DNA from 3 places in the Rhodococcus sp. NS-SX18 genome. Region 1 is predicted to be linked to each of the others. Evidence: predicted binding sites of a transcription regulator. Region 1 holds the regulator's gene; each other region holds the start of a gene.
The links. Region 1 encodes LexA, which represses DNA repair genes until DNA is damaged. Its sites were predicted from a motif close to CGAACANNTGTTCG; they were not measured.
Positions count from the first base shown of each region.

Region 2: the regulator LexA is predicted to act here: its motif matches at 5,660-5,673, upstream of cofD (2-phospho-L-lactate transferase).
Region 3: the regulator LexA is predicted to act here: its motif matches at 3,654-3,667, upstream of AC2IPW_RS14355 (SAV_6107 family HEPN domain-containing protein).

Region 1 is NZ_CM170633.1:2,336,830-2,344,702, forward strand. Features, by position in the region: gene AC2IPW_RS10915 (acyl-CoA dehydrogenase family protein) at 61-1,203, shown strand; gene lexA (transcriptional repressor LexA) at 1,278-1,991, opposite strand; gene AC2IPW_RS10925 (LysM peptidoglycan-binding domain-containing protein) at 2,262-2,780, shown strand; gene nrdR (transcriptional regulator NrdR) at 2,973-3,446, shown strand; gene hrpA (ATP-dependent RNA helicase HrpA) at 3,471-7,391, opposite strand; gene AC2IPW_RS10940 (aminotransferase family protein) at 7,450-7,873, shown strand, end outside.
Region 2 is NZ_CM170633.1:3,482,178-3,490,050, forward strand. Features, by position in the region: gene AC2IPW_RS16095 (amino acid permease) at 1-118, opposite strand, end outside; gene manA (mannose-6-phosphate isomerase, class I) at 349-1,620, opposite strand; gene AC2IPW_RS16105 (SIS domain-containing protein) at 1,620-2,705, opposite strand; gene AC2IPW_RS16110 (phosphomannomutase/phosphoglucomutase) at 2,788-4,155, opposite strand; gene AC2IPW_RS16115 (DUF3499 domain-containing protein) at 4,228-4,623, opposite strand; gene AC2IPW_RS16120 (metallopeptidase family protein) at 4,711-5,205, shown strand; gene AC2IPW_RS16125 (WhiB family transcriptional regulator) at 5,210-5,473, opposite strand; gene cofD (2-phospho-L-lactate transferase) at 5,876-6,865, shown strand; gene AC2IPW_RS16135 (coenzyme F420-0:L-glutamate ligase) at 6,862-7,873, shown strand, end outside.
Region 3 is NZ_CM170633.1:3,117,966-3,125,838, reverse strand. Features, by position in the region: gene AC2IPW_RS14375 (LppM family (lipo)protein) at 1-557, opposite strand, end outside; gene AC2IPW_RS14370 (carotenoid biosynthesis protein) at 589-1,395, opposite strand; gene AC2IPW_RS14365 (phytoene desaturase family protein) at 1,392-2,981, opposite strand; gene AC2IPW_RS14360 (GNAT family N-acetyltransferase) at 2,992-3,591, opposite strand; gene AC2IPW_RS14355 (SAV_6107 family HEPN domain-containing protein) at 3,770-4,294, shown strand; gene AC2IPW_RS14350 (DUF3040 domain-containing protein) at 4,513-4,929, shown strand; gene mraZ (division/cell wall cluster transcriptional repressor MraZ) at 5,403-5,834, shown strand; gene rsmH (16S rRNA (cytosine(1402)-N(4))-methyltransferase RsmH) at 6,088-7,104, shown strand; gene ftsL (cell division protein FtsL) at 7,242-7,873, shown strand, end outside.

The sequences.
Region 1 (7,873 bases):
AGACGGGCCTTCCGATGTCTACCGTGAGCGTGACGTACGTCATCGGATACAGGAGCGCACATGGAACGCACCCTCTTCGAGCCCGAGCACGAACTCTTCCGGGAGTCGTACCGGAAGTTCCTCGAGCAGGAGGTGGCTCCCTTCCACGAGCAGTGGGAGCAGGACAAGATCGTCGACCGTGAGGTCTGGAAGAAGGCCGGCGCGCAGGGCTTCCTGGGCATGGCGGTGCCGGAGGAGTACGGCGGCGGCGGTGTCGAGGACTTCCGCTACAACACGATCGTCACCGAGGAGACCACCCGCGGAGGATTCAGCGGCATCGGTTTCATGCTGCACAACGACGTCGTGGCCCCGTACCTGCTGAAGCTGGCGGACGAGGAGCAGAAGCGGCGCTGGCTGCCGGGATTCTGCTCCGGTGAGATCATCACTGCGATCGCGATGACCGAGCCCGGCACGGGCAGCGATCTGCAGGGCATCAAGACCCGCGCAGTGCGGGACGGCGATGAGTGGATCCTCAACGGTTCCAAGACCTTCATCACCAACGGCATCAACGCGGACCTGGTGATCGTCGTCGCCTGCACCGATCCGGAGAAGGGCGCGCAGGGTTTCTCGCTCCTCGTCGTCGAGCGCGGGATGGCGGGCTTCGAGCGGGGCCGCAACCTCGACAAGATCGGCCTCGCGGCGCAGGACACTGCCGAACTGCACTTCACCGACGTGCGGGTGCCTGCCGCCAACCTCCTCGGCGAGGAGGGCATGGGCTTCATCTACCTGATGCAGAACCTGCCCCAGGAACGTCTGTCGATCGCGGTGGTGGCGGCGGCGGCCATGGAAGCGGTGCTCGAGGACACGATGCAGTACTGCCGCGACCGCAAGGCATTCGGCAAGTCGATCGGCAGCTTCCAGAACACCCGGTTCGAGCTGGCCGAGCTGGCCACCGAGACCACCCTCGCGCGCGTCTTCGTGGACAAGTGCATCGAGCAGCTCAATGCCGGCACCCTGAGCGTGCAGGAGGCGGCGATGGCCAAGTACTGGACCACCGACAAGCAGGTCGAGTTGATCGACCGCTGCCTGCAGCTGCACGGCGGATACGGCTACATGCGTGAATACCCGGTCGCGAAGGCGTATCTCGACGCCCGCGTGCAGAAGATCTACGGCGGCACCAACGAGATCATGAAGGACATCATCGGCCGCGGTCTGAACCTCTGATCCCACCCGGGAACGAGCAGGGCGGCGCCGCGGATCGCGGCGCCGCCCGTGCATGTTCGGCGGAAGTGGCGAGGTCAGATCTTGCGGATCACGGTCACGACCTTGCCGAGGATCACCGCGTCGTTGCCCGGGATCGGTTCGAACATCGGGTTGTGCGGCATCAGCCACACGTCGTTGTGTACGCGCTTGAACGTCTTCACGGTCGCTTCGCCGTCGAGCATCGCGGCGACGATGTCCCCGTTGTCCGCGACGTTCTGCTGGCGCACCACGACCCAGTCGCCGTCACAGATGGCCGCGTCGACCATCGATTCGCCGACGACCTTGAGCAGGAACAGCGAACCCTGCCCCACCAGTTCTCTCGGGAGCGGGAACACGTCCTCGACGGACTCCTCCGCCAGGATCGGCCCGCCCGCGGCGATCCTGCCCAGCACGGGGACCATGGCAGCCGACGTGGGGGACCCGGCGGCGACGTCGACTCCGTCCACCGGCTGTCCCTGCGGCGCCGGCGGCTGCGAATCGTCGAGGCCGCGCACGTCCACCGCGCGGGGACGGTTCGGATCGCGCCGGAGGAAACCCTTGCGCTCGAGGGTGCGCAGCTGGTGCGCCACCGACGAGGTGGAATTGAGGCCCACCGCGTCGCCGATCTCGCGGATGCTCGGCGGGTAGCCGCGCTCGGTGACCGATTCGCGGATCACCTCGAGGACGCGGCGCTGGCGTTCCGTCAGGCCGACGGCCGGATCCGCGGTGGTCGTCCGGCTCCGCCCGGCCGGGGGATGGCCGTCCGTCATGTCGTGACCTCCGTGCGTCGTGGGTCGGATGTGCTGGATGTGATGGAACGAATCTAGCTCTCCGCGGCCCGGTTATCAAACATCTGTTCGACGTTTTCCGCCCGTTGTGCTGACTTTGCCGGCGCGACGTGGTACACATCGAACATACGTTCTTTCGAACACGTGATCGAACAAGAGTCGACCGAGCGATGACCGAAGTTCCGCCGCGGGTCCTGTCCCGCGGACATGTGACACGGACGAGTGACACGCACGAGTGACACGGAGGCCTCGATGAGGACATCAGCAGTGCGCCGGACCGAACGGAACGACCCGCAGTTCGACGACCCCGGGCCGCACGACACCGGCGGCGGGGCACGCCGTGCCGGGACGACGCATCTCGTGCGACGCCCGCACGAGGCGGCAGACCGCCGGCTCCCCGTCCGTCCGGACGCGGGGATCGTGGACTACCGGCGCGTTCCGGTCCGGGTCTCACGCGTTCCGCACCGGCCGGCCGAGGTCACGCGCACCCGCCCGGGCACCGTACTCGCGACGGCGCTGCTGACCGCGCTCGTGACTGCGGGACTGCTCGGCATCGCGCACCTGCGCACCAGCCAGGTCGCGGCCGGCGCCGCACGCACCGACGTCACCGTCGTCCAGGCGGGCGAGTCGCTCGGCGACGTCGCGGCCCGGGTGGCTCCGGGTGTGTCCCGGTCCGAGGCGATCGAGCGGATCCTCGACCTCAACGCCATGCCGGACGGCCGCCTCCGCACCGGCCAGACCCTGCTCGTCCCGGCGTCTGCGCCGCGGTGACGTGGCATGGGCGTGCAGGCACCGGGTTCGGCCGACGACCCGGGTATGCAGGTATTGTCGACTCTTGTCAGTGACACCACCTCGTGTGGTCGCGCCGAGAGCGATTCGCCTGCCGGTGGGTCCGGTCTCGGGAGGACGGCATCGGTTCCACGCCGACGTCGCGGCCAGCACGGCTACGACGAAGGAATCGACATGTACTGCCCGTATTGCCGGCACCCCGATTCCCGCGTCGTCGATTCCCGGGAGGCCGACGAGGGTGCTGCGATCCGGCGCCGGAGAGCATGCCCCCAGTGCGGCAGGCGGTTCACGACGGTCGAGACGGCGGTGCTGTCGGTCGTCAAGCGCAGCGGCGTCACCGAACCTTTCAGCCGGGATAAGGTGGTGCGCGGCGTAGCTCGGGCCTGTCAGGGGCGAGACGTCGACAACGATGCCCTCAACCTCCTCGCCCAGCAGGTCGAGGACGCGGTGCGGGCCAAGGGGTCCCCGGAGATCCCGAGCAACGAGGTCGGTCTGGCCATCCTCGGACCCCTGCGCGACCTGGACGAGGTGGCGTACCTGCGATTCGCCTCCGTCTACCGGTCCTTCAGCTCTGCAGAGGATTTCGAGCGCGAGATCAAGGAGTTGCGCGAGCACCAGCACCGGCGCGAGACCGGGTCCGAGGACTGATCGCCCGGCGGGACACGGTGCCGCTCAGCGAATCGCCGCGACGGCCTTGAGGATCCGCTGCTCCGAAATCGGCCCACGGGTCCCGAGGTGCTGGGCGAACAGGCTGACCCGCAGCTCCTCGATCATCCACGAGATCGCCACCACATCGGGGGCGGTGGTCCGCTCCTGCGGCAGTCGTGCGAGCAGGCGGTCGTACTCGGCGTAGACCCGGTCCAGCACGTCCATGCCCTGCCGGTCGCGGTGCGCGCTCGCCGGCAGCGCTTCGAGCCGGTATGCCGCCGCGGCCAGATAGCGGGGCAGGTCGGCGAGCCGGGCACTGCCCAGCTCGGTGACGAATCCCTGGAAGAGTAGTGAGGCCAGCTGTTCCCGCACGTCCTCGGCAGCCTCGCCGCGCACCTTCTCGAGCAGTACTTCCACGTCGTGTGCACGCGCCAGGGCGGGCACGACGAGTTTCAGGAGCGCCGCGACCCGGTCCGGCAGCTGGGCCCGCACCACCTTCACCAACGCGGTGAACTCGTCGGGTGTGCGTACCGGCTTGCCGTGCCGGACGATCGACTCGTCCACCGCACAGGCCCGGCAGTCCTCGAGCAGATCCTCGAACGAGCCGTCTGGGTTGCGTCCGAGCGCCAGCCGCTCGCTGTTGCTCAGACCCGTCGCCGCAGCGCGCGCCTGCACGGGGACCGCCTCGAGGAGCAGTGCCCGCAACCCGGTGCGCATCGCGGCCTGCTGCGCCTGCGGGGTGCTGAGCACCCGGACCGCCACGCCACGATCCTCGGAGACCAGCGTCGGGTATCCCGTCACGCGCTGACCGGCCACCGTGCGTGTCACCGTGGGTTCGAGGGTGCCGAGGGTGTCGGCTGTCCAGACCAGTGCCGGCGCACGTTCGGTGCTCGACGCCGCCCGCGAAACCTCGGCCTCGACGCGGGTTTCCAGCCGTCTGCGCAGGTCGGTCAGGCTCTTGCTGCGCGCGAGAACCGACCCTCGTTCGTCGACGGCGGCGAACGTCATCCGCAGGTGGTCCGGCAGCGCGGCCGGGTCGAAGTCGCCCGGCTCGATCCGTGTCGCACCGAGCCGCGACAGCTCCCGGGCCATCGCGTTGACGAGGGGCTCGGATCGGGCCCGGACCGACGCGAGGGCCGCCGCGGCGAAGTCCGGTGCCGGAACCACTTGGCGGCGAAGATGCTTGGGGAGTGTCTTGATGAGGGCGGTGACGAGCTCGACGCGCATGCCGGGCACCGACCAGTCGAAGCCGACGGGCCGGACCCCGGCGAGCAGTGCCACGGGGATGCGGACGGTGACGCCGTCCTCTTCCGTGCCGGGCTCGAATTGGTAGGTGAGGGGGAACTGCAGATCGCCCTGCCGCCACGCGTCGGGGTAGTCGCCGCCGAGGACCGCGGCGGCGTCCTGGTTGACCACCGTGTCCGGGGTGAAGGTGAGCAGTTCGGGATTCTTCTGCCGCTCCTTCTTCCACCACGTGTCGAAGTGCCGCGCCGACACGACTTCCGGTCCGACGCGCTGGTCGTAGAAGTCGAACAGGGTCTCGTCGTCGACGAGGATGTCACGCCGGCGGGCCCGGTGCTCGAGCGCCTCGACGTCGTCCAGCAGCGCGCGGTTGGCATGGAAGAACTTGTGACGCGTCCGCCACTCGCCCTGCACGAGGGCGTGCCGGATGAACAGCTCGCGGGAGGCCTCTCTGTCGATCGCCCCGTACTGCACCGGCCGTTGCGCCACGAGGGGGATGCCGTAGAGCGTGACCCGCTCGTAGGCCATCGCCGCCTCGCGCTTGGTGGACCAGTGCGGTTCGGAATAGGTGCGTTTGACCAGGTGCGGCGCGAGCTTCTCGGCCCACTCGGGCTCGATGCGCGCCGCCGTCCGGGCCCACAGCCGCGACGTCTCGACGAGCTCGGCCGCCATCACCCAGCGCGGCGGCTTCCTGGCCAGCGACGAACCGGGGAAGATCCCGAACCGGGTTCCGCGCGCGCCGAGGAAGTCCCGCTTCTCGCCCTCGCGCAGGCCGACGTGCGAGAGCAGCCCCGCCAGCAGCGACTGGTGGATCGCGTCGGGCCCCACGTCCTGGTGCCGGGTCTCCCAGCCGAGGTTCAGGGTGATCTGACGGAGCTGGCCCTGCAGGTCCTGCCATTCCCGGATCCGCAGCCAGTGCAGGAACTCGTCGCGGCACATCTTGCGGAACCTGCTGGACGACAGCTCCTTCCGCTGCTGCTTGAGGTAGTCCCACAGTTGCAGGTAGGCGAGGAAGTCCGAGCCCTCCACGGCGAACCGGGCGTGCTTCTCGTCGGCCGCCTGCTGGAACTCGGCCGGGCGCTCGCGCACGTCCTGGATCGACAGGGCGGCGACGATGATCAGGACCTCGCGCAGGCATCCGTTGCGGTGCCCCTCCACGATCATCCGGGCCATTCGCGGATCGACCGGCAGCAGCGCGAGTTCGCGCCCGGTCCCGGTGAGCCGGGGCAGTTCGTCCTTCGCTGCCCGTTCGAGCGCCCCGAGTTCCTCGAGCAGCGCGATGCCGTCGCGGACGGCGCGCGGGTCGGGGGCTTCGACGAAGGGGAACGAGGCGATGTCCCCGAGTCCGAGCGCCGTCATCTGCAGCACGACCGAGGCGAGATTGGTGCGCAGAATCTCCGGCTCGGTGAACTCGGGGCGGGCCTCGAAGTCCTCCTCCGAATACAGCCGGATACAGATGCCGTCGGCGACACGGCCGCAGCGTCCGGACCGCTGCCGCGCCGAGGCCTGCGAGATCTCCTCGATCGGCAGTCGCTGGACCTTGGTGCGCACCGAGTAGCGGGAGATTCGCGCGGTGCCGGGGTCGACGACGTAGCGGATGCCCGGCACGGTGAGCGAGGTCTCGGCGACGTTGGTGGACAACACCACTCGCCGGCCGGTGTGCGGGGTGAACACCCGGTGCTGCTCGGCGGCCGACAGCCGCGCGTACAGGGGCAGGATCTCGGTGCCCCGGAGTTTGCGCTCGCGCAGGGCATCGGCGGTGTCACGGATTTCGCGTTCACCGGAGAGGAAGACGAGGACGTCCCCGTCGCCCTCGGCGGCGAGTTCCTCGACGGCCTCACAGACGGCATCGACCGGGTCGCGGTCGACGAGTGTGTCGCCCACCTCGACCGTCAGGGGCCGGTAGCGGATCTCGACCGGATAGGTGCGGCCGGAGACTTCGACGATGGGCGCGGGCGTGCCGTCGGCCGCTGCGAAGTGGTTCGCGAACCGCTCGGGGTCGATCGTCGCCGAGGTGATGATCACCTTCAGGTCCGGTCGGCGGGGGAGCAATTCCTTGAGGTAGCCGAGGATGAAGTCGATGTTGAGGCTGCGTTCGTGCGCCTCGTCGATGACGAGGGTGTCGTATCGGCGCAGCAGCCGATCGCGCTGGATCTCGGCGAGGAGGATGCCGTCGGTCATCAGCTTGATCAGGGTGGCGTCCGACACCTGATCGGTGAAGCGGACGGTGTAGCCGACGGTGTCGCCGAGCTCGGAGTCGAGTTCCTCGGCGATGCGCTCGGCGACCGCGCGCGCGGCGATGCGGCGCGGCTGCGTGTGCCCGATCAGGCCGCGCACCCCGCGGCCCAGTTCGAGGCAGATCTTCGGGATCTGGGTGGTCTTGCCGGATCCGGTCTCCCCGGCGACGATGACGACCTGGTGGTCGCGGATCGCGGCGGCGATGTCGTCCTTGCGCTGCGAGACCGGGAGGTTCTCGGGGTAGGTGACGGTCGGCGCGGCGGCCACCCGCGCGGCGAGCCGCAGTCGGGCCTGCTCGATCTCGTCGGCGATCTTCGCCAGGTCCCCGGGCCGGCGGGCACGGTCGAGCCGTCGGCGAAGGCGATGCTCGTCGCGCAGCGACACGTGGTCGAGGGCCGACTTCAGGTCACGGCGTGTCGGCCCGGGCGGGGTAGGGGAGCGCGGAGTCTCGCGTGAGGTGGACATGCTGGATGTACAGCCTAGCGAAGCGCGCGTTCTCGCTGCGCGCCGCCCGGCGCATAGGATGGCGGTTTCATCGCCGTTCGTGGAACAGGAGCAGATCGTGGGCGCGTTGTGGCACGGGTTCGCAGACATGGGTGTCGTCGAGCGGGACGGTGCGTTCGTCGTCGCGCGCGGCGAAGGCGCCTACATCTGGGACCGAGCCGGCACCAGGTATCTCGATGCCACCGCCGGCCTCTGGTTCGCGAACGTCGGCCACGGCCGCTCCGAGATCGGTGACGCGGTGGCAGCGCAGCTGGCGAAGGTCGCGCACTACTCCAACTTCGGTGACCTCGCCGCGGAGCCGACCGTCGAACTGGCGGAACGGCTCGCCACGATCGCACCCGTACCCGGCAGCAAGATCTTCTTCACCTCGGGCGGTTCGGATTCGATCGACACGGCGGCCAAGCTGACGCGCCGCTACTGGCAGGAGATGGGACGGCCGGAGA
Region 2 (7,873 bases), 1.1 Mb from region 1:
CCCACGCCGTGAGATCCTTGCGCAGCCGGGAATCCGGTTCGTCGGTGTCGAGGATCGACCGCTCCACCGACTTGGTCCGGAACAACCCGCTGCGGGACACGCCCCTGTTGTCGGTCATCGGGCACTCCCCTCGGTTTCGAGGTCGGGAGTACCCCGCGCCGCGGCAATCCATGCCACGGCGTGCGGAACCGTTCGCGCCCGAGGTGGGTCAGCCGTACCGCAGCGCAGTCGTGTCCCGGTGTCCTCGATCGCGGCGGCGTACGCTCCCGGCGTCCCGTCGATGGCCTTCGTGCACCGCGAGCCGACACCGGCTGCCTGTCGTCCGCTCGGGAACCGAGCGGCGCCACGCTAGTCGATCCGGGCGTCGACGTCCGCCAACCGGGCGCGGAACAGCTGCGCCGGCTCGCCGGCGGCACGCACGGTGACGGCCGGGTCGGATGCCGACAGCCAGACCGCCTGTCCGGCCGCCAGCTGCAGGGTCCGCCCCGCGCATTCCACGCCGGCGGACCCGGAGGTGCACAACAGGATCTGCGGACCGCACGGCGGCAGTGCGACGTCGTCCGGTGCCGCACCGGAGCCGGGGGCGAGATCGATCCGCGACAGGGCGAACTCCGGGGCCGGAGTCCGGTAGCGCACTTCCCCCGGACCGGCCGGCTCGGGTTCGAGGATCGGCACGTCCACGGGCCGGAAATCTAGCACCCGCAGCAACTCCGGCACGTCGACGTGTTTCGGCGTGAGTCCGCCGCGCAGCACGTTGTCCGAGTTGGCCATGATCTCCACAGCCATGCCGTGCAGGTACGCGTGCAGGTTTCCCGCTGCGAGGAACAGGCCCTGTCCCGGCTCGAGAGTGATCCGGTTGAGCAGTACGGCGGCGAGCACGCCCGCGTCGCCGGGGTAGAACTCGGCGAGCTGCAGCACCGTCCGGACCTCCTCGGCGAACGGGGCCGTGCCGTTGCCGTTGTGCGTCGCCAGGTAGGTCACGCAGCCGTCGAGTACCCGCGGCAACAGAGCCGACAGCACCGACTGCGGAAGGGTGATCCAGATGGTGAACAGCGCGCGCAGGCCGTCGGAGTCGGGTTGCCCGGCGAGCAGCCCGACGTAGGGATCGAGTTCGGGTACCTCGAGGGCGGCGAGCAGCTCGACGGTGCGATGCGGATCCCGGAAACCGGCGAGTGCCTCGAAGCGGGTGAGCGCGACGACGAGCTCGGGCTTGTGGCTCGCATCGCGATAGTTCCGCACCGGCGACTCCAGGGGCAGGCCCGCGGCCTCCTCGCGGGCGAAGCCCTCGGCAGCCTGTTCGGCACTCGGATGCGCTTGCAGCGACAGTGGTTCCTCGGCGGCCAGCAACTTGAGCAGGAACGGCAGCCGCGGCCCGAACCGGCTCAGTGTCGCCGGCCCGAGATGTCCGCCCGGATCGGCCTCGAGGACGTCGAGCAGGGAGGTGTCCTCACCCGGCCCGTCACCGTTGGTGCTCACCACCCGCGCCGGGTCCGCGGGGTGCGCACCCAGCCACAGTTCCGCTTCCGGATGCGCGGACGGCACCGTCCGGCCGCACAGCGCCGCGATCGCGGTGCGCGAACCCCAGGCATACGAACGCAGCGCACCTTCGAGTCGGAGCACTAGCGACCACCGACCAACCGCAGATAGGCAGCGGCCATCTCGAATCGCACGGCCAGCACCGCCACCTGCTCCGGCACCGACGGCACCGCCTTCGCCTCGAACTCCCCCACCACCGATACCAACTCCATGTCCGGCAGCGCTGCCGCGCGCCGCTCCGCCTGCCGCCGATCTTCCTCCACACTCAACACCAAGACCCGCACCGGGGGTGCGGGCACCGGCCCGTCGAGCTGTTCGTCGTGGAAGAACGGATCGTACGACTCCCCACCCGCCGGGGGTATCGCGACCAGTCGGTCCCGCGCGGCGAGAACGTCCGGCAGCGCCGACGCCGAGGCGATCACCCCGGCCACCTGCAGCAGGGACTCCCCCGCGTGCCGGGCGAGCGCAGCCGTCACCGCCGAGTCGCCCGCCAGGGCCACCCGTCGGGACTGGATCCGGGAGGCCAGCGCCTTCGCCGGATTCCGGAACACCTCGCTGCCCGGCTGGTCGCGGCCGGCTTCGCCGTCCGCCGAGTCGGCGAGATCGGCCAGCGGGGGAACCACGCCTGCCGTGCGGGTGGCCTCCATTGCCACCACCACCGCGAGGAACACCGCCAGGTGCCGCAGGAGGGAGTACGCCACCGGCACTCGGATCCGCGGGGGCAACAGCATCGCCCGGCCCGCCGCCGCCCCACGGATCGGTCCCTCGTCCGGGGCGTCGACAACCACCTCGGCGCCGCGCCGCAGGGCCGCGGCGACCGATTCGGCGAGCTGGGGGTCGCCGGCGTCGTCGCCCGCGACGACGACGACGTCGAGCGGGCCGACCCAGGGCGGGGTGACGGGGGCCGTGACCAGCGGCACGGCCGAACGCGCCGCGAGCATCGCGACGACGAGTTCGCCCGCGCGAGCGGCGCGCGCATCGCCACACACGAGCACCACGCTGCGCGGATGCAGGCCGTGCAGGCGGTCGAGGATCTGCTCGTCGACGGCCGCGGCGGTGGCGCGGATCTGTGCCCCGCCGAGCGCGGCGAACCGCAGAATCCCGTCGACGTCGGCGTCGATCAGGGCACCGGTGTCGTCCAAGTCGAGGATCGAAGAGGGAGCCGTCATGGCTGCGCCACCGTCCTTCCGACTCGCACCGTCCCGGGACCGAGCCCCGGGAACTCGATTATCCCCGCCACGGATACTTCCGTCACGCGCGCACGATCGCCAGGATTTCCCTCACCAGCGCGTCGACCTGCTCCGCCGTGCGGGCCTCGACGTTGAGTCGCAGCAGGGGCTCGGTGTTGGAGGCCCGCAGGTTGAACCAGGCACCGTCGGCGAGATCGACGGTGACGCCGTCGAGCCGGTCGACTGCTTCGGCGCGGTCGCCGAAGGCCTCGAGCACTGCGGCGGTGCGCTCCGCGGCGTCGTCGACGGTGGAGTTGATCTCCCCGGACGCGGCGTACCGGTCGTATTCGCGCATCAGCTCGGACAGGGGCCGGTCCTGGCCGGCGAGCGCGGCGAGCACGTGCAGGGCCGCGAGCATGCCCGAGTCCGCGCCCCAGAAGTCGCGGAAGTAGTAGTGCGCCGAATGCTCGCCGCCGAACACGGCCCCCGTCTCGGCCATCTGCTGCTTGATGAACGAGTGCCCGACGCGGGTGCGGACGGGCTTGCCCCCGAGTTCGGTGACGAGCTCGGGCACCGCGCGGGAGGTGATGAGGTTGTGGATGATCGTCGATCCGGGTTCCTTCGCGAGCTCGCGCGAGGCCACCAGCGCGGTGACCGCCGACGGCGTGACCGGCTCACCGCGCTCGTCGACGACGAAGCAGCGGTCGGCGTCACCGTCGAACGCGAGGCCGAGGTCGGCACCCGAGTCGCGCACCAGCTTCTGCAGGTCCACCAGGTTGGCGGGATCGAGCGGATTGGCCTCGTGGTTGGGGAAGGTTCCGTCGAGTTCGAAGTACAGCGGCACCAGGTCGATCGGGAGCGCACCGAACACCGCGGGCACCGTGTGCCCGCCCATACCGTTGCCGGCGTCGACGGCAACCCGGAGCGGGCGCATCGCGGACAGGTCCACCAGCGAGCGGACGAACGCGGCGTAGTCGGCGAGCACGTCCCGCTCGGTGACGGTGCCGGGGGCACCGTCGAAGTCCGGGACGCCGGCGACGAGTTCGGCCGCGACGGTGGCGAGCCCGGTCTCCTGTCCGACCGGCTTGGCCCCGGCCCGGCACAGCTTGATCCCGTTGTAGCGCGCCGGGTTGTGGCTCGCGGTGAACATGGCGCCGGGAGCCTCGAGGATCCCGGACGCGAAGTACAGCTGATCGGTGGAGGCCAAGCCGATGTGGACGACGTCGACTCCCTGGGCGGTGACGCCGGCGGCGAAGGCCTCGACCAGCTCCGGGGACGATGCGCGCATGTCGTGGCCGATCACGATGCGGGTGGCGCCGGTGTCCCGCATCAGGCGAGCGAAGGAGGCTCCGACGTCCCGGACGAATCCGGCGTCGAGCTGTTCTCCCACCAGGCCACGCACGTCGTACGCCTTGACCACGGCGGACACGGACTCGGCAGTTCTCGCCACTGTTGCTGCTCCTGATCGTCGACTGGCGCCGCCGCCTCCGCGGCGGGGCACGGTCAGCCTAGTGCGCGGCGATCAGGACGTGGGATCGGGCAACACGCGCAGATGGCCACGACGGCCGGTGCGGGCGGTGGGGGGTGCGGCCAGGGTGGTGGGGACACCGGAATCGGTGTCGTCGGAGTCGGTGCGGCCCCGCTCGCCGAGTCCGGCTTCGCGCACCGCCTCGGCCAGTGCGGTCAGGTCGTCCTCGTCCGGAGTCCCGGCGGTGAAGGCGCCCTCGTACCGGACCAGCTCCCACCCCTTCGGGGCGGTGATCCGCGAGCCGTGCGATTCGCACAGATCCCACGAGTGGGGCTCGGCGACCGTTGCCAGGGGACCGACGACCGCGGTGGAGTCCGAGTACACGTAGGTCAGCGTCGCAACAGCAGGGTTCTTGCACCCAGGCCGGCAGCATCGACGCAGTGATCTCACAGTCGGAGAGTAGCGCGCCGTGCGCTCCGGGACTATCCGGACACACCGGAGAAGCGGGTTCGGATTTGCGTGTCGTACTGTCCAGGCATGCCCCGATCGCGCCGTCCCAGACCCGTGACGTCCCGCTCGGTCGCCCGTCGCGGCCGCGGTGTGCGCGGCCCGCTGTTCCCGCACGAGGTGCCGGCGTGGCGCTCGCGCGCGGAGAAGTTCGATCTGCTCGTGCTGGGGGCCTTCGCGCCGATCGACGCACAGTGGCACGACCGGCTGACCAAGCTCGACATCGCCGTCGACGAGGTGCCCAAGATCCGCGCCCTCGACCCGGACTCGGTGAACTGGCCGTCGGAGGTGGTCGCGGACGGCCCGGTGCCGCTGTCGCGGCTCGTCCCCGCAGGGATCGACCGGCGCGGCGCGGCGACGCGGGCCCGGATCGTGCTCTTCCGCCGCCCGCTGGAACTGCGGGCGAAGGATCCCGAGGATCTCACCGACCTGGTGCACGACGTGCTCGTACACCAGGTCGCGACGTACCTCGGCGTCGAGCCCGAGGTCGTCGACCCCGAACTCGGCGGTTTCGACGAGGACTGACGCCTCAGACGATGCCGCGCTTGAGGCGTCGGCGCTCCCGCTCCGACAGACCACCCCAGATGCCGAAGCGTTCGTCGTTGGCCAGCGCGTACTCGAGACATTCGTCCCGCACCTCGCACCCCAAGCAGATCCGCTTCGCCTCCCGGGTCGATCCCCCTTTCTCAGGGAAGAACGCCTCGGGATCCGTCTGCGCGCACAAGGCGCGTTCCTGCCACTGTTCGTCGGCACCGTCGGACGGGTCGCCGAAACCATCGATCAGACTGAGCACGGGCCGCGCAGGCGCGTCCCCCCCGATGCCGTCGATGTCGTCCCGGACGTCCTCGCCTGCAGTGTCGATGCCTGCAGTGTCGATCCGAGAGCTCTCGAACCATTCGCGCTCGTCGGCCATCGTTCGCCTCCTCACCTGCAGCGCTGCAACTCTCGTCGAAACCGGCCCACTCCGCGCCACCCCCATCGAACATGCGTTCGAATGCAGTTCGCCACAACCGATCTCGGTTCCGGTTCACTGGAAATGACACTTATGTGATTAGACACGTGGGGCGTGTCGCGGTCAAGCCGAGCGGCGCCGCTGTCTTACCATCCGGGGTTCTCCTCCGCGCCGCTGCGCACCTGCCGCCCGGGTGCGCAGGCACCCCGGCAGCCCTCGCGGCGCACCGCCTACGCTTGCCCTGTGAACGTGACTGTATTGGTCGGCGGCGTCGGAGGTGCGCGTTTTCTCACCGGCGTGCGCCGGCTCCTCGGCATCGAACCCGGCCGCGACCTCGACCCCGACGCCGCGCACCGGGTGACCGCGATCGTCAACATCGGCGACGACGTCTGGATGCACGGGCTGCGCATCTGCCCCGACCTGGACACGTGCATGTACACCCTCGGCGGCGGGATCGACACCGAACGCGGATGGGGCCGGGCCGACGAGACCTGGCACGCGAAGGAGGAGCTGGCGGCGTACGGAGCGACACCGGACTGGTTCGGCCTCGGGGACCGCGACATCGCGACCCACCTGCTGCGCACCCAGTTGCTGAACGCCGGGTACCCGCTCTCGGCCGTGACCGAGGCGCTGTGCGACCGCTGGAAACCCGGCGTCGCCCTCCTCCCGGTCTCCGACGACCGCAGCGAGACCCACGTCGTCATCACCGATCCGGCCGACGGCGAGCAACGCGCCGTGCACTTCGAGGAATGGTGGGTCCGGCACCGCGCCCAGGTGCCCACGCACAGCTTCGCGCACATCGGCGCCGAGAAGGCCGCCCCCGCACCGGGTGTGCTCGAGGCGATCGACTCGGCGGACGTGGTGATCCTCGCCCCCTCCAACCCGGTGGTGAGCATCGGCGCGATCCTCGCGATCCCCGGACTGCGCGGCGCGCTGCGCACCACGTCCGCGAGGATCGTCGGACTGTCGCCGGTGATCGACGGAAAACCGCTGCGCGGCATGGCCGACGCGTGCCTCGGCGTGATCGGCGTCGAGACCACCGCCCAGGGCGTGGGACGGCACTACGGCGCCCGCAGCGGCGCAGGCCTGCTCGACGGCTGGCTGATCCACTCCACCGACGCCGCCGACGTGCCCGGCGTCGAGGTGCGCAGCGTGCCGCTGCTCATGACCGATCCCGACGCGACAGCCGAAATGGCTCGCGCCGCACTCGAACTGGCAGGAGTGACGCTGTGACCACGCCCTCCGACACGGCCGTCGGTACCGCCGCCGGGGTGCGCGACCACTCCCCCGGACGGCCGATCGAGATCCTCCCGGTGCCCGGCCTGCCCGAGTTCCGACCCGGCGACGACCTCGCCACCGCGCTCGCCGCCGCGGCGCCCTGGCTCGCCGACGGAGACGTCCTCGTCGTCACGAGCAAGATCTTCTCCAAGGTCGAGGGCCGCATCGTGGACTCCCCCACCGACCCCGAGGCCCGCGATGCGCTCCGCCGCCGCCTGGTCGACCAGGAGGCGGTGCGCGTGCTCGCGCGCAAGGGACGCACGCTCATCACCGAGAACCGGCTCGGGATCGTGCAGGCCGCCTCCGGGATCGACGGCTCGAATGTCGCCGCCTCGGAACTCGCCCTGCTGCCCGAGGATCCCGATGCGAGCGCCGCGGCTCTGCGCGAGCGTCTGCAGGCGCTGCTCGGTGTGAGCGTCGCCGTGGTCGTCACCGACACGATGGGCCGGGCCTGGCGCGTCGGCCAGACCGATGCCGCGATCGGAGCGGCCGGAATTCCGGTCCTGCACGAGTACGCGGGATCCCGTGACGGACAGGGCAACGAACTGTTCGTCACCTCCGTCGCCGTCGCCGACGAGATCGCGGCCGCGGGCGACCTCGTCAAGGGGAAGCTGGGCGGTGTCCCGGTCGCGGTGATCCGTGGCCTCGACCTGCCCGACAACGGTTCCACCGCCCGGCAACTCGTCCGTCGCGGCGAGGACGACCTGTTCTGGCTCGGCACCGCCGAGGCACTCGAGCGAGGCCGCCGCGAGGCGCTGTTGCTGCGGCGGTCGGTGCGGGAATTCTCCTCGGAACCGGTCGATCCCGAAGATCTGCGCGACGCCGTCGCCGAGGCTCTCACCGCTCCCGCGCCGCACCACACCCACCCGGTGCGGTTCGTCTGGGTCCGCACCGAGCAGGTGCGCCGCCGGCTGCTCGACCGCATGCGCGAACGTTGGGCCGCCGACCTCGCCGGTGACGGGC
Region 3 (7,873 bases), 780 kb from region 1:
TCGGCGTAGCGGACCTCGGCGCGCAACGTACTCACCTCACCGGCCGGCAGCTTCCACGTGACGATCGAGTCGGATTCACGGTTGCCGTTGGTCGTCGCGACCCGGGCCGGGAACGCGATCGTGATCTGCACGTCGGTGCCCTGGACCGGCACCGACTCGAGGTCGACCTTGCCGTTGACGCTCACCAGGTCACCGGCGCGCTGCAGCGCGAGCTGGAAGGTGCCCGAGGTCTGGTCCGACATCGACCCCAGCTGTTGCACGTCCCCGAAGCTCAGATCACTGAAGAACACCTGACTACCGACGTACCCGTCCTGGTCGTACTCCTGCACGCGGACCTTGCCGGCGAGAGAGCCGGGAGCCGTCAGTTGCGGTCCCTTGTCGTTCTCGTCGGCGGGGATCGTCGCGGCCACGATCTGCCCGGAGACACGGTCGTCGGCCGAGACCCCCATCGTCGCCTGCACCCGCAGGCAGCCGGCGAGGGCGGGGACGAGCAGGAGCAGGAGCGCCGCCGCCGCGAGGGACCGTCGGCGGGAGCGGGGCGAGGTGGGCGGCTGCACAGCGACATCGTGCCAGGAGCGGGGTGACGTGTCAGACGCGAGCCCCGGTCCCGGCGCGTCGCCGCAGGGACAACAACAGCGGGATGCCGAGCACGCTCATGACCGCCGACCCGTAGAGAGCCGAGTACTTCAGCTCGGGCGCGCCCAGGAAGACGCTGTGTGCGAGCGCAGACCCGAGCCACGTCCACACGAACAGCACCAGGGGGACGGTGTCGGTGCCCGGCTGCACCGGTCCGGTCCGGTCGAGCAGGTCCAATGCCATGGCCATGAGCGTGGCCACGACGATCCAGCCGAGGTAGTTGGTGAGCGGGATCTGCTCGATACCGGGCAGGCCGCCGCCGTTGCACCAGCTCCATTGGCCGTCGGAGACCATCTGCGGGTCGAGGTACAGGTCCCAGCCGACCATGCCCACCGTGGTGAGCGCGATGCGAGTCACCCGCTCGCGGTTCCCGTCCGGCCGCGAGATCCCGCTGCGCGCGGCGAGCAGCGACGCCACGTACCAGACCGGGTACATCCCCGCGGTCCAGGCGAGCGGCACCACGAGAGGCACGTCGAACAGCGCGGGACCGAGCCGGTCGGCGGCGTACGCATAGCAACCGTACGGGTACCCGGTCGCCGTGCCCACCACCTCGGATGCGAAGCCGATCCCTGCCGTGATCGCGAAGAACCCGGCGGTCCAGACCGCGCCGCGTCGCGCAGCCGCGTGCGCGAGCCCGGCGGCCGCCAGAAGAGTGACCACGGCGACGGTGACGAGATCGCGGGCCTGGCCGGAGGTCAGCGGATACGCGATCTGCGCGGCGATCGCACAACCGGCGAGAACGACGGGCAGCCGATTCATCGACGCCACCGTCCCAGCGCGCGGCGCACAGGGCCACCCGCGGAATCGGCGAGCGCGAGCTGCGCGGCGGCGCGCCCGCTCGCGCCGGAGACCCCGCCCCCGGGATGGGTGGACGCGCCGGTCAGATAGACGCCGTCGGCGCCCGGGACCCGGTGCCCGGACAGTTCCGGCAGCGGCCGCCACATGAACATCTGGTCCAGCGACATCTCCACATGCATGACATTGCCGCCGATCAGACCCAGTTCGCGTTCGATCTCGTGCGGGGTCTGGATGTGCCGGTGCCGGACGGAGCCGGCGAAGCCGGGCGCGAACCGCTCCATCTCGGCGACGATCCGGTCCGTCTCCGGCTCGGCCAGCGCGGACCACTGCCGGTCGCCGGAGAGCCGGTACGGGTGCCACTGCGACCACAGGGTCACCTGGTGTTCGCCGGGCGGGGCGATCGACGGATCGAGTGCCGTGAAACTCATGGCCAGCACGGCCGGCCGCGGCGGCAGTTCCCCCGCCAGGGCGGCGCCGTGCGCGAGCCGGAGCCGGGCCCGGTCCTCGACGAGCAGTTGCAGGCCGCGCACGGCCTCGGCGGCATCGGCGGGCCCGCTCGGATACCGGGGCAGCGCGTCGGTCGCCAGGCGTACCACCATGCCGATGCCCGGGCCGACGCGGATCCGGCGCCGCCACGCGTCGAGGCGGGCGCGGTCGAATCCGCCGCGTTCGAGCAGATCGAACGTGGTCAGCACGTGACAGCCGGCGATCACGGTGCGCGCGGTGACGACACGTCCGGAGTCGGTGCGGACCGCCCAGCAGTCCCCGGCGCGGCGGATCTCGGTGACGGCGTCGCCGAGGGTGACGGCCCCACCGTCGGACCCGAGGCGGGCGGCCAGGGCCCGGGTCAGCGCGCCGCTCCCGCCGACCGCCCGGCCGGGCGGCAGGGTGTGCATCAATGCCGCGAAGCCGACCATGGGCGCAGTGCCGGGCTCGGACATCGGGGGACCGGACTGGGCACCGAACCAGGCGAGGGCGGCCTTGAGCGGCTCGTCGTCGAAGTACTCGTCGAGGAGGGCGTCGCCGGTGCCGAGGAACTGGCGGGAGAGGTCACTGCCGCCGCTGCCGGTGTCCAGACCCCAGAAGGACGAGAGCAGGTGCCGGCCGGTCGGTGGCACCGAGAACGAGCGCATCACCCGGGCGCTGCGCGGACCCCACACCGTCACGAAGCGGCGGTAGGCGTCGGCCTCGCGTGGACCGCACGCCGCCTCGACGGATCGGCAGGTGCGGTCGAGATCGCGATGGAAGACGATCCCCGGGCGGTCGCTGCCCGCCGGGGCCGGGGCGAACGCCCACGGGTCGCAGTCGACATAGCGCAGGCCGTGCGCGGCCAGATCGAGTTCCTCGACGATGCCGGTGTGCCGGATCATGACGTGGGCCGACGAGCCGCGGTCGACCGCGTGGCCCGGGAAGCGTTCCACGGTCGACACGGCGCCACCGAGCACGGTGTCCCGCTCGAGCACCTCCACGGACCGACCCGCGCGGGCCAGGTAGCACGCGCTCACCAGGGCGTTGTGCCCGGAACCCACTACGACGGCATCGATCACCCCGTCCACGCTACGGACCTTCGAGCGGAAGGTCCCGGCCCAGGACGGCGAAGGGACGGGCGTCCCCGGTGAACCGGAAGTTGCGGACGACGTCGCGGAACCCGAACCGCCGGTACAGACGCCAGGCCCGGTTGTCCTCGCCGGGTGTCTCGGGAGTCGACAGCAGAACCGTGCGCTCGGGGCGGCCGCTCAGGAGCCGGCGCAGGAGCGCCTCGCCGATACGGTGCCCCTGGGCGTCCGGCCGCACGTGCAGCTCGGTCAGTTCGAAGTAGTCGCCGAGGACGGCGTCGATCGTCTCCGGCGGGTAGCCGGCATGGCGCATCCCGGTCCGCACCTGCTGGTTCCACCACTGATGCGGTGACCCGCAATAGCCGTAGGCGATCGCGACGAGCGTCGACGGTTCCTCCGGTAGAGCCGCCGCGACGGCCTTCCATCCCGGGCGGGCAGAGTGCTCGGACCACATGGGCGCGCGGTGGTACTCGGTGCCGCGCGGGTATCGCATCGCGGCCACGTAGATGGGCAGCACCTCGGGCAGCCGCGCGCGGAACTCGGCGGCGGAGAGATCGACGACGATCGGTGCCGCGCCCCGCGGGCTCGCATCCGTACTCATGACGGGGAGTGGACCGCCTTCCCTTGACTGTGTGTCGGTAGGTGCAGCTATATTGAATACGTCGAACGGATGTTCGATACCGGGGATCCGGCGATGTTCGAGGGAAGCGAACATCGCCGGATCGCCGGGGCCGTGACCCGGCCGGTGCCCGGCGGGGTGCAGGGAGGTGTTCGGAGTGATGACCGCAGCACGAACCACACAGTCGGCTGCTGCACCGTCGGGCGCGACCGGTCCGCGGGCCGTCGGCCGTCCGGACTGCGCCGCCCGCCCGGTGTCCTCGCGCGCCGCAACCTTGCTCGACCGCGCGGACGAGCTGCTCTCGGCCGCCGCCGGCACCCCGGAACCGTCCGAGCGGTTCCATCTGGCGTATCTCGCCGCGCTGCGCGGGGCCGGGGCCGTACTCGCCGGGGCCGAGCTGCGGGCGGTCCGACCGGTGCGTCGTCCCCGCACCCGCAACGCGTGGGTGCTCATGGCGCGCGCGGAGCCGGGGTTCGCGGTCTGGGCCGACTTCTTCGCCGATCGTTCCGACACCCGCGCGGCGATCGAGGCGGGGGTCACCCGCTCCGTGCCTGCCGACGAGGCGAGCCGCTTCTACGACGAGGTGGGCCGTTTCCTCCACGAGGTCGAGGACTACCTGACCGGCGCGGACGACCGGTCGGGGGGCGCAGACCCGGGGTCGGGAGCCGGCCGCCGCACCGCCTGATCGGTGCGGGACGCGGCCCGGGTCGTTCGACGGCCCGGGCCGGGTCCGTCGGCCCCTCGTACGCAGGTCCTTCGGAACCGTGATCGAACTCGAATCCGCAGTTTGTGGTCCCCGCCGGGATGTACTCGTATTATTGAGCCAGGCGGCCGTCAAAGTCGGCCCCCCGTCGATCTGGACCGCAGATCCGGCGGCCACCGTTTAGTGCCGGGGGAGGTACCGTGCCACTCTCCGAGCACGAGCAGCGCATGCTCGAACAGATCGAGAGCGCGCTCTATGCTGAGGATCCCAAGTTCGCCTCTACCGTCCGGGGAAGCCGGATGGGGATGGCGTCCAGTCGGCGTCGGCTCCAGGCCGGCGCGTTGTTCGCACTGGGTTTGGCGTTGCTGATCGCAGGCGTCGCCCTCCCGGTGAAGCCGGGCGGGTTCCCGATCATCAGTCTCGTCGGATTCATCGTCATGTTCGGCGCGGGGGTCCTGCTCCTCCTCGGAGGCAAGCGCGGTCCAGGCGCCGGCGACGGTCCCCGCGGAACAGGTCGCGGTTCCGCGGAAGGTAGACCCCGCGGCGGCCGCAAGTCCGGCGGAGGGTTCAGCAAGAGGATGGAGGACCGCTTCCGCCGGCGTTTCGAGCAGGAGTAGCGCGCAGTACTTCACGCGAGTTCTCAGGAACGGCGCGTCCCGGTTGCCGGGGCGCGCCGTTCGGCTTTTCCCGGCGCGCGGCACACCGGGCCCCACCGCCCCCCACCGTCATGCCCCACCGCCCCCCACCGTCATGCCCCACCGCCCCCCACCGTCATGCCCCACCACGACCCACCGTCGTGCCCTGATCCGGTGAGGCGCCCGTCGAGGCGAGGCGACCAGGGTGTTCTCCCGGGCCCGAGTTCGTCGTCGCGCGACGGGGACCCGTCTCCCGCGGCACGGCGGCACTGCCTCGTCGCCGTCGCCCACTCTGCCCCACCCGCCCTGAACTGCGGACAGTCGAAAAACGGCGCCGCGCGGCGGCGCGTAAGCGGTTGAACGTGGGGGAAAGTGGGGTAGTGTGGGTCGCGGCGGAGGGGTTCCTCCGTCGAGCAAAGGACAGGGTCCGGCCGGGGCGTGGCGGGGGGTGTCGAGTGTTCCTCGGTACCCACACGCCCAAGCTGGACGACAAGGGGCGGCTCACGCTGCCTGCCAAGTACCGAGACGAACTGGCGGGAGGGCTGATGATCACGAAGGGTCAGGACCACAGCCTTTCCGTCTTCCCTCGCGACGAGTTCGCCGCCCTCGCCGAGCGTGCCGCCGCGGCTTCGCGGAGCAATCCGCAGGCCCGGGCGTTCCTCCGGAGCCTGGCGGCGGGAACCGACGAGCAACGTCCCGATGCGCAGGGCCGGATCACCCTGTCCGCGGCCCACCGCAGGTACGCGGGACTCACGAAGGACTGCGTCGTGATCGGTGCCGTCAAGCACCTGGAGATCTGGGACGCTGCGGCGTGGGAGCAGTACCTCGCCGAGCACGAGGAAGAATTTTCGGAAGCGAGAGACGAGGCCCTGCACGACATTCTGTGACCGGAACCGCAGCAACGACCGTAGCGCCACCGCGGCGAGTGCCGCGAGGCCTCTGCCCGACAGCGAACCTGACACACTTCCCCAGTGCCAGGTTCGTGAAACGGAACCCTGACGTACTTCCCCAACGCCAGGTTTCCAGTTCGGACAGAGACCTCGATGCATTCGCCGCGGTCGTCTCCGGACCCAGCCGCGACGCCCCGACCGAAGCCACGATCCGATCGCCCACGAACCGAGCAGGACAACCGGAGGAAGAATGGCGGAGGGGCAGGACGCGGCGGCAGTCCCGGAGGCCGCGAGTCCGGAGAGCTTCGGTCATATTCCGGTTCTGCTCGACCGCGCTGACGAGTTGCTCGGCCCCGCCCTCGAAGCCGCCGGTGCAGGGGCGATCTACGTGGACGCCACCCTCGGTCTCGGCGGACACTCCGAGCACTTCCTGCGTACCTATCCGGGCGCGCACCTGATCGGACTCGATCGCGATCCCGACGCGCTCGCCGTCGCCCGCCGGCGGCTCGCGCCGTACGCCGGCCGCACGCGGTTCGTGCACACCCGCTACGACGGCATCGCCGACGCCCTCGCGTCCTGCGGACTGGATCGGGTCGGATCCGTCCATGCGATCCTGTTCGACCTCGGCGTGTCCTCGATGCAACTCGACGAGGCCGAGCGGGGCTTCGCCTACTCCCGCGACGCCCCGCTGGACATGCGCATGGACCCCACCACGGGAATCACCGCGGCCGACGTCCTCAACACCTACAGCCACGGCGACCTCGCCCGCATCCTCAGCACCTACGGGGAGGAGCGGTTCGCCGGGAAGATCGCCTCGGAGATCGTTCGGCAGCGGGCGAAGGCGCCGTTGCGCACGAGCGGGGAGCTGGTGGAGTTGCTCTACCGGACCATCCCGGCCGCGTCCCGCCGTACCGGCGGGCATCCCGCCAAGCGCACTTTCCAGGCGCTGCGCGTCGAGGTCAACGGCGAACTCGACTCGCTGCGCGCCGCGATCCCGGACGCCCTGGAGGCGCTCGCCATCGGGGGACGGGTGGTGTTCATGTCGTACCAGTCCCTCGAGGATCGCGTGGTCAAACAGATTCTCACGCCGCTGACGAAGTCGAAGAGTCCCGAGGGGCTCCCGGTGGAACTCCCGGGTACCGGGCCGGAGTTGCGGATGCTCACCCGCGGGGCGGAACGGGCGACGGAGCAGGAGATCGAGGCAAATCCGCGTTCGGCGCCGGTGCGCCTGCGTGCTGCGGAACGAATCGCCAGGAGGTACCGATGACCGTACAGGTGGCAGCACCTGCTCGCCGGCCGGCGCGATCGACGGCTGCGCAGCGCGCCTATCAGCGGCGCAGCCGACGTACGGCGCATCTGGGCGCGGAGCCGGCGACTCCCGCCCCGGCACGCCGCGGCGCTCGGGTGGCGGCGCGAATTCCGTTCGTGGCCACCATCATCGCTCTCCTCGGGATCGGCATGGCCGTGACCCTGCTGTTGACCACGCGCGCCGCGGAGGACTCCTACCAGCTCAGTGCCGCACGCGACTACAACCAGCGCCTCGTCCAGGAGCGCGCCGTCCTGCAACGCGACGTCCAGGCCGGTAATTCGGCGCCGGTGCTGGCGATGCAGGCCGCGAAGCTCGGCATGATCCCCACCGGCGAGGTCGCACGCCTCGTCGTCGGGGACGACGGCGGGGTACAGGTGGTGGGAACGCCCGCACCCGCGGAGGGGGCTCCGGCCGCGCCGCTGACCCCGCCGTCCCCCGGTGACCGGGCCCGGGCGCAGCTTCCGCCCCTCGCGGGTAGCGCGGGCAGCGAGAATCCGCGACCGGTGACCCCGTCGTCCGGCGCCGATCGGTCCGCCGCGCCCTCGGGTGCCGCCACCGGCGAGGCTCCTACCGCGACGACATCCCCACTCACTCCGCCGCCCGCCGAATCTGCCCCGGCACCCGAGAACGCCACGCCGTCGCCCGGCAATGCCGGGGCCGCGCCCGGTCAGCCGGAACAATTGGTGCCCGTGACCCCTGCGACGCAAGCCGAGGACGGGCGCCGGTG